DNA from 2 places in the Shewanella sp. SACH genome. Region 1 is predicted to be linked to the other one. Evidence: riboswitches for the same ligand, from Rfam matches in the RefSeq annotation. Region 1 holds a riboswitch; the other holds the start of a gene.
The links. Region 1 has a riboswitch for cyclic di-GMP ahead of BM607_RS11910 (glycosyl hydrolase family 18 protein). Riboswitches for the same ligand answer to the same signal wherever they lie in the genome.

Region 1 (3,429 bases):
TGGCGTAGTTCCTTCGCCATGACCTAAACCTTCGTGCATCGCATTTAGAATATCGCCGTTATCGGCATCAATTTCCCATGCAAATAAACCACCTAACTGATTGGCAAGCACATATTGGCCCTTAGCTTTAACGGAACGAGCATCATCGAAAGTGATTAAATCCCCCGTAGATGCCTTGAACAATGATGGCGCCTCGGCCGTTTCATCATAGCTGTAAGTCCAACCGCTCCCCATGTATTCGTTCACTATCTGGCGATAATCCACTATGCCATCTTCCCATGTGCCTTTCACTTTGCCCGTCGCTGTCCCCGTGAATGGGTTATTGCCCGTGTAGCCATTCACGCCTGTCCAGCCGCGGCCGTACATAGCAGCACCAACCACAATTTTCCCTGGGGTTACACCTTGAGTTAACAGAGCTTTAATACCCTTGTCTGTGGTGTAGCGGGTATCAGGATCCCAACTCGCCTCATAAAGATTGGTTTGATGACCGAGTTCAGTATTTGTCCAACCGCCATTGAAGTCGTAACTCATCAAGAAGATGTAATCCATGTACTGCTGAGCAGCCTGATAATCGACCTTTGCCATTTTTTGAGCATCGATACCAATTGCGGAAGTCAGTTCATAGGTACGACCCGTCTCAGCACTTAACTCGTCGAGCATGGCGCGCAGTTCACGCATCAGGGTTACATAGGTTTCACCGTCATTGGCATTACCTAAGTTTGGATTCGCACCGCCACCACCTGGATATTCCCAGTCAATGTCAACGCCGTCGAAGAACTTCCACGTTTGCAGGAATTCCTTCACCGATGCGACAAAGGTATCGCGCTTAGTTTTATCGCCAAAGTAGAAGAAGGGATCAGATAACGTCCAGCCACCGACCGAAGGTAAAATCTTTAGATCGGGGTGGGCTTGCTTCAACGCCATCAATTGGCCGAAGTTGCCTTTGTAGGGATCGGAGTAGTCACTCACGCCCGCCTGTGGCATTTGGACCGCCGCCCAAGGATCATGGATAGCGACTTTAAAATCTTCACGGCCACTACAGGCACGTTGCAACGCTTGGAAACTGCCGTCGATTTCTTTCAAGCTATCGTTAATGCCATCACCACCGCAAATAGGGGTAAAGCCATATAAAATATGAGTTAAGTTCTGTGCTGGGATTTTATCGACAGGGAACTTACGGCCATACACGCCCCATTCTACAAAGTAACTGCCGACCACTTTGCCCGACTTGTTAACGTATGGACGATTGTTTTCTTTAAGCGGAGCATTGAGTGGCACTAAATGGCTGCCATCGGTATCGGCCACGAGGATTTCTTTGGCATCGCTCGCCGTACAACCATCGCTGTTACACAGTTGCACTTGCATCTGATAACGGCCGCCTTTGTTCACCTTAAAGTTAGCGGTTCCCGAAGCGCCTGAGGGGCCTTCCCAAGCTACATTACCGTTGAGCAGCACTTGGGCTTTATTGCCCACATCACCACTCCAAAGGTTCCAGCTGACGGACACGTCGGCAGCATCTTTAATGGTCACCAACTGATTGTAAGCCGTAGCGGCTTGATTAACTTCGATAATAGCGAACTTGGTTTCGCCCCAACCTATAGTCGGTTTGCCGGGCGCTGCGGCAAATGCACTGGCACTCACGGTAGATGCCAGCGCCGATGCCACCAGCAAGACTGATGTTGAAATTTGAGTCTTGAACATGAGATATCCCTATTGAATTTTTTTATATGAATCAATAAGGCAAACAAAGCGTAGACAGGAAACAACACTCTCTTAAGACCATGCAACACGACTGACAATTGCACGAAGAAAAACCTGTGGTATCCCCGCTATCATAGGTACAGACGAACCCTTAGACCGGAGGCTTTGCGTCCCAGTTTTTCAACTGGTTTGCCTTTTACACGCAATGACAACGTTGTCATTGCGATAATCAGCATAGACGTAAGCGCAATAAAAATGCAACAAAATATTATCAACTAAGGTAGTGGTCTGATAAGAAAGCAATTAAATACAGTTCAACTATTTCTAATATTTACTTTGATAATTAAGGATTTGCTGACTATTTTAGCCATAAAAAACAGGACACGATAAGCCAAAGGCATCACCTGTCCTGTTATCAATTTCACTATTTATGCTGCGAATACTGCTTAAATTGCTAGGGCTGAGCCGCTGAACTCTAATAATTCAAAATCATAAGCAAACAGCATCTATGATCCTTATACGCGTGGATAATCCCTTGCGAGCATCACAGATAAACCTCTGCACACTAAGGTTTCCATATCATCGACGCGGTTGATTTTCATCTCAGCTAAGGGCGCGCTCAATGCCATTTGCTTTAAGCTTTCGAGGCAGCCTTTGTAGTAAGGAGCACTGTTCATCATGTTACCCGCGAGCCAAATCCGATTGGGATTAAATAAATTCACTGTCCACGCCAGCCCCATACCAAGGTAACTGCCCGCACGGTATAAATCATCCTGAGTAGTGATGTTACGGCTACGCACAGAATCGCCACTGGCGAGTTGCTCTAAACTAAATTCGCCTGATTCAGTCATCACGCGGCAATGCCCCAACTCCCCTGCAACCCCCGTCGCACCTGTAAAAGCTTGCCCATTAAACGCAATCGACATCCCTATCCCGGTGCCGCACATGACCAACAACTCACAGGCATATTTGGCATCGCACGTGGCTTGCATACCCGCATCCATATCGTTGCAAATAAACTTAAGCTCGCCTTGAGTTTTCACTGTGTCAAAACTCAAGCCATTGAGTCCGGGTAACGATTTACAGGCAACCAAACGATTATTTTGTACGAGTCCTGGTACGCCAATCGCTAATTGGTAATGCTGTAAATCGTAATCGCGTTCAAGCGCAGCGATTTGATTATTTAACTCTTCAATTTTAAAACCTTCGCCTGTGGGGATTTTATATTGTTCTGTATGTCCCGCGAGCTGAAGTTCGAACAGGGCTGTCGTACCGCCCACATCTATTGTTAGTATTTGCATCGCTTACTCCACTGATACATGCGCCCCACTCTGACCCCGAGCGGAGATGGCAAATGTTAGCATAGGGTCCAAATGTTAGCGATTGAATAAAACTTAAGTCGCTAATTTGTAAGGAACAAGTCTACAAAAAATATGACTGACATTTTGTTTTACTCAGGTTTTATGCTAAGAATCACACAAATAAATTAAGGGTAAAACACTTAGCTTGCTCATCACAGTCAGCACAAATTCACGATTGTATACAAAATCCTTTATTCGCTCCCCTTGCATCCAGCGCGTTAGGCTTGCGATAATCCGAGCTGGTTAGAACTCAAATAAACATATACCTACTTATCCTTAGGCAAGCTTTGCCTACCGACTCGCACAGCGTGCAAGTCTCACTTGGAGCCCATATGTCACATTCAATTGCCAGCCGCCTCGGTGCCAT
Region 2 (3,429 bases), 350 kb from region 1:
AAGCATTTATACCAATCACATTAAATATCTAATCAGTTCAGAGCCTCACAGGCATTTCAATCCAATGCGCATTGACGCAGAAATGGTTATTCCCTTTTAAGTCAATGCAACACAGGAGTGGGATGCCTGTGTTGCTCCCGAAGGGCGGCTGATGTTAACGGCATGGCAAGGCGCTTTATACTGCGTTCAAGGCACCACTATGCCTTCAAGCCTTCGCCTTGTCTAAAGCGCGTTGAACTCCCGCTGAATGAACAGATATTTATTACGATTGGTATTAGAACAGCAGAGTGACAACGCCTAAGAGTGCGAATAATACGGCGCAGCCGCGGTGTATCCACAACATAGGTAATTTTTCGGCGCTGAAATGGCCTGCGATCACCACAGGTACGTTGGCAAGCAGCATACCTAAGGTTGTGCCTGCAACCACCATAGTTAATGAATCGTATTTTGCGGCTAACACTACCGTTGCGATTTGCGTTTTATCCCCCATCTCGGCGATGAAAAACAGGATGAAGGTGGCGAGGAAGGGGCCCATTTTGTAGAAACGACTCTCTTCAGCATCGACTTTATCTGGGATTAACACCCAAAGGGCTATCGCGAAGAAAGATGTGGCAACTAAATAGCGGGCAAGATCTGGGCTGACCCAGTTAATCGCCCATTGGCCAATCCAAGCGGCGGCAAAATGGTTGAATAACGTTGACAGAAAAATGCCTAAAATAATGGCGGTTTTATTTTTAAATCTTGCGGCGAGAATAAGTGCAAGCAATTGAGTTTTATCGCCAATTTCGGCAATAGCAACCGTAAAGGTTGAGGCAAGTAGGGCTTCCAAGTGTGATCCTTTAGGGGTGGTTAAGACATAAGCACAATAAACCGTCCACCCCTAGGTGCAGTCATTGTGCTCAGGTCTTGCTGGGCAAATCGATGATTTGCTGTGAACACCATGGCGTGTGGCCAAGTATGTTGATGTTCACCCTAGATGACGATGGCTCGAAATCCAGTTAGCTACTCCCCCGAAGCGAGGTGGGCATTATACCTAAGTGAATTTCGGTTTCAAGCACGAGTTTATCGCAGTAGGCACGAATGGATGTTTGACAGGCGTCAGAAAAATACCGCGCAACATTCTGTAATTATATGAATATAAATGGGTTAATTTTTTGACAGCGTTGTCTTTTGTTGCTAATTTAGCCAGGTCATTTCTACTTGATTACATACTATTAACTCGTAGTGATTCGATGACACCTACCGTATTTGGCAAACTAATTGAAAAGTTAGGACGCAAAGCTTCCGGTCTAAGGTTGTAAATGGATTTTTTAGTGAACTAAGATAGCGGAGTTGCCGCAGAATTCGATTTCTGTGAAAGATAAACGACTGCTGTTTAATGCTGTTGTTTGCCCAAATACCACTTTTATACCTAAGCCCAAGCCAATACTGGCGAAGATGGGTGCAAATGGAGTGCATTAAAGTGGCAAATCCTACTGTTTTTTCCCCTGTTTCTAAATTGAGTTTATTGGCCGCCGCAGTGATGGCGGCAAATACATTTGTGAGTATTTCTGTACAGGCACACGGTTATGTTGTGGCGCCAGAGTCACGTTCCTATGCCTGTAAAACCGGCAATAATACCAACTGTGGCGCGGTGCAATGGGAACCGCAAAGCGTTGAAGGACCATCGGGTTTTCCTGAGTCAGGTCCTGCGGATGGCAAACTGGCGAGTGCGGGTAATGGTGCTTTCTCGCCTTTAGATGAACAGAGTCCCAGCCGTTGGTCAAAGACAGATATTAAAGCGGGCTGGAATAAGTTCAGTTGGCAGTTCACTGCCAATCATGTCACCCGCAATTGGCGTTATTATTTAACTCGCCAAGATTGGAATCAAAACCAAGCTTTAAGCCGTGCGAGCTTTGACTTAGCGCCATTCTGCGTAGTCGATGGTGGCATGGTGCAGCCACCTAAGTTAGTGACCCATGACTGCTATGTGCCAGAAGGTCGCAGCGGTTATCAAGTGATTCTAGCCGTGTGGGAAGTGGGTGATACCACCAACAGTTTCTACAATGCTATCGATGTGAACTTAGATTCGGGTCCCGTCCTACCGGGTGAATGGCTCGATGTGGGCGACATCAATCCGTCACTCGATCTCAAGGCGGGCGATAAAGTGATGACCCGAGTGTTCGATGCCAATGGTGAGCAACCGGCTAAACAAACAGTCATTACCATTAGCGATGCGACTCAAGGTGATAAACAAAATTGGCCTTTCCTATTAGCGAGCGCGATTAATGCCCAGCAGTCTCAGTTAAAAGCGGGACAAAAAAATGCATCAGGTGTGATTGAGCCTGTGTATGGCAAAAACGACATTTTTACTGCGACGACTTCAGGTATTGAGCGTGTCGAAGTGGGATTTGATCTGGCGCCCGCACCGGGCAACAGCTTAGAAGTCACTTCACTTGCCGACGATTATCAAATTATCGACGGCGCGGCGCAGGTTCGTTTTGACGTCACCAGCAATGCTGAAATGTTAGTGTCTGCGTATTTGTTTAACCACGATGGCACGGCTGCCGGTTTTGTCAGCCAAACCGTTAATAATACCAGCGCGAGCTTAGTGTTAGACGTGGTTGCGCCTAAAGCAGGGCATTATCACTTGCAGGTTAAAGCTGAGCCTAAACAAGGTGATGTTATTCAGCAGAACTTTGATCTCTTCTTAAAGGATCAAGCACCAACGCCGGAAGCGGATTTTGTCTTCCCTGAAGGGGTGAAAGGTTACGTTGCAGGCACCACAGTGTTACAGCCTAAAAATGGCAAAGTGTATCAATGTAAGCCATTCCCCTATAGCGGCTATTGCATGCAGTGGTCGGCTTCTGCCACAGGATTTGAGCCAGGTGTTGGCGCTTCTTGGACTATGGCGTGGACTGAGCTGTAAATTAACATGTTGAGTTAATCGATTCTCAACATGATGTGATTGGGCTTAAACACAGCGAATATGTTTAAGCCCATATTCAGCGCGCTCGCGACAGTCAAAATATACGTTTTACCTCGATTCACCCACAATGCGGCACCCCACGTATTTCCAACAAAGGTAGCGATTTTGTTGGCTTGTATGTTTTCGTTTACCACAGCGCTATTAAGTTGTTACCGTACAGTGCGCGACTTATCTTTGTTCACAACTGGCTTGCCCACTGTGTTTGGCTCTGTTAATGTCCCAAACTATCTATTTTACCTATGTTGTTATTGGGATTATCACAATTGAAAGTCATGCCACTTTTATGCAACCGATTTAGTTAGCCTCAATGGCTACTGGGTTGAAATATTCAAAAGCTATTGGGGCCAATTGATCTGCAGGAATGAGATCCGATTGGATGCTTTTTGAAGCTGCTTTAAGTGATGTGTTGCTTATTTCGATTTAAGACGCAAGGCTTTATCGGTTCAAATCTTACTCAAATA

Region 2: it holds a riboswitch for cyclic di-GMP, as region 1 does, so the genes downstream of both, gbpA (N-acetylglucosamine-binding protein GbpA) here and BM607_RS11910 (glycosyl hydrolase family 18 protein) in region 1, are expected to answer to the same signal.

The regions. Positions count from the first base shown of each region.
Region 1 covers NZ_MPDG02000002.1:917,965-921,393, reverse strand. Annotated here, with positions in the region: gene BM607_RS11910 (glycosyl hydrolase family 18 protein) at 1-1,701, opposite strand, end outside; cyclic di-GMP riboswitch class I at 1,817-1,905, opposite strand; gene BM607_RS11905 (ROK family protein) at 2,217-3,002, opposite strand; gene BM607_RS11900 (aminopeptidase P family protein) at 3,395-3,429, shown strand, end outside.
Region 2 covers NZ_MPDG02000002.1:570,187-573,615, forward strand. Annotated here, with positions in the region: gene BM607_RS10395 (TMEM165/GDT1 family protein) at 275-829, opposite strand; cyclic di-GMP riboswitch class I at 1,241-1,340, shown strand; gene gbpA (N-acetylglucosamine-binding protein GbpA) at 1,463-2,908, shown strand.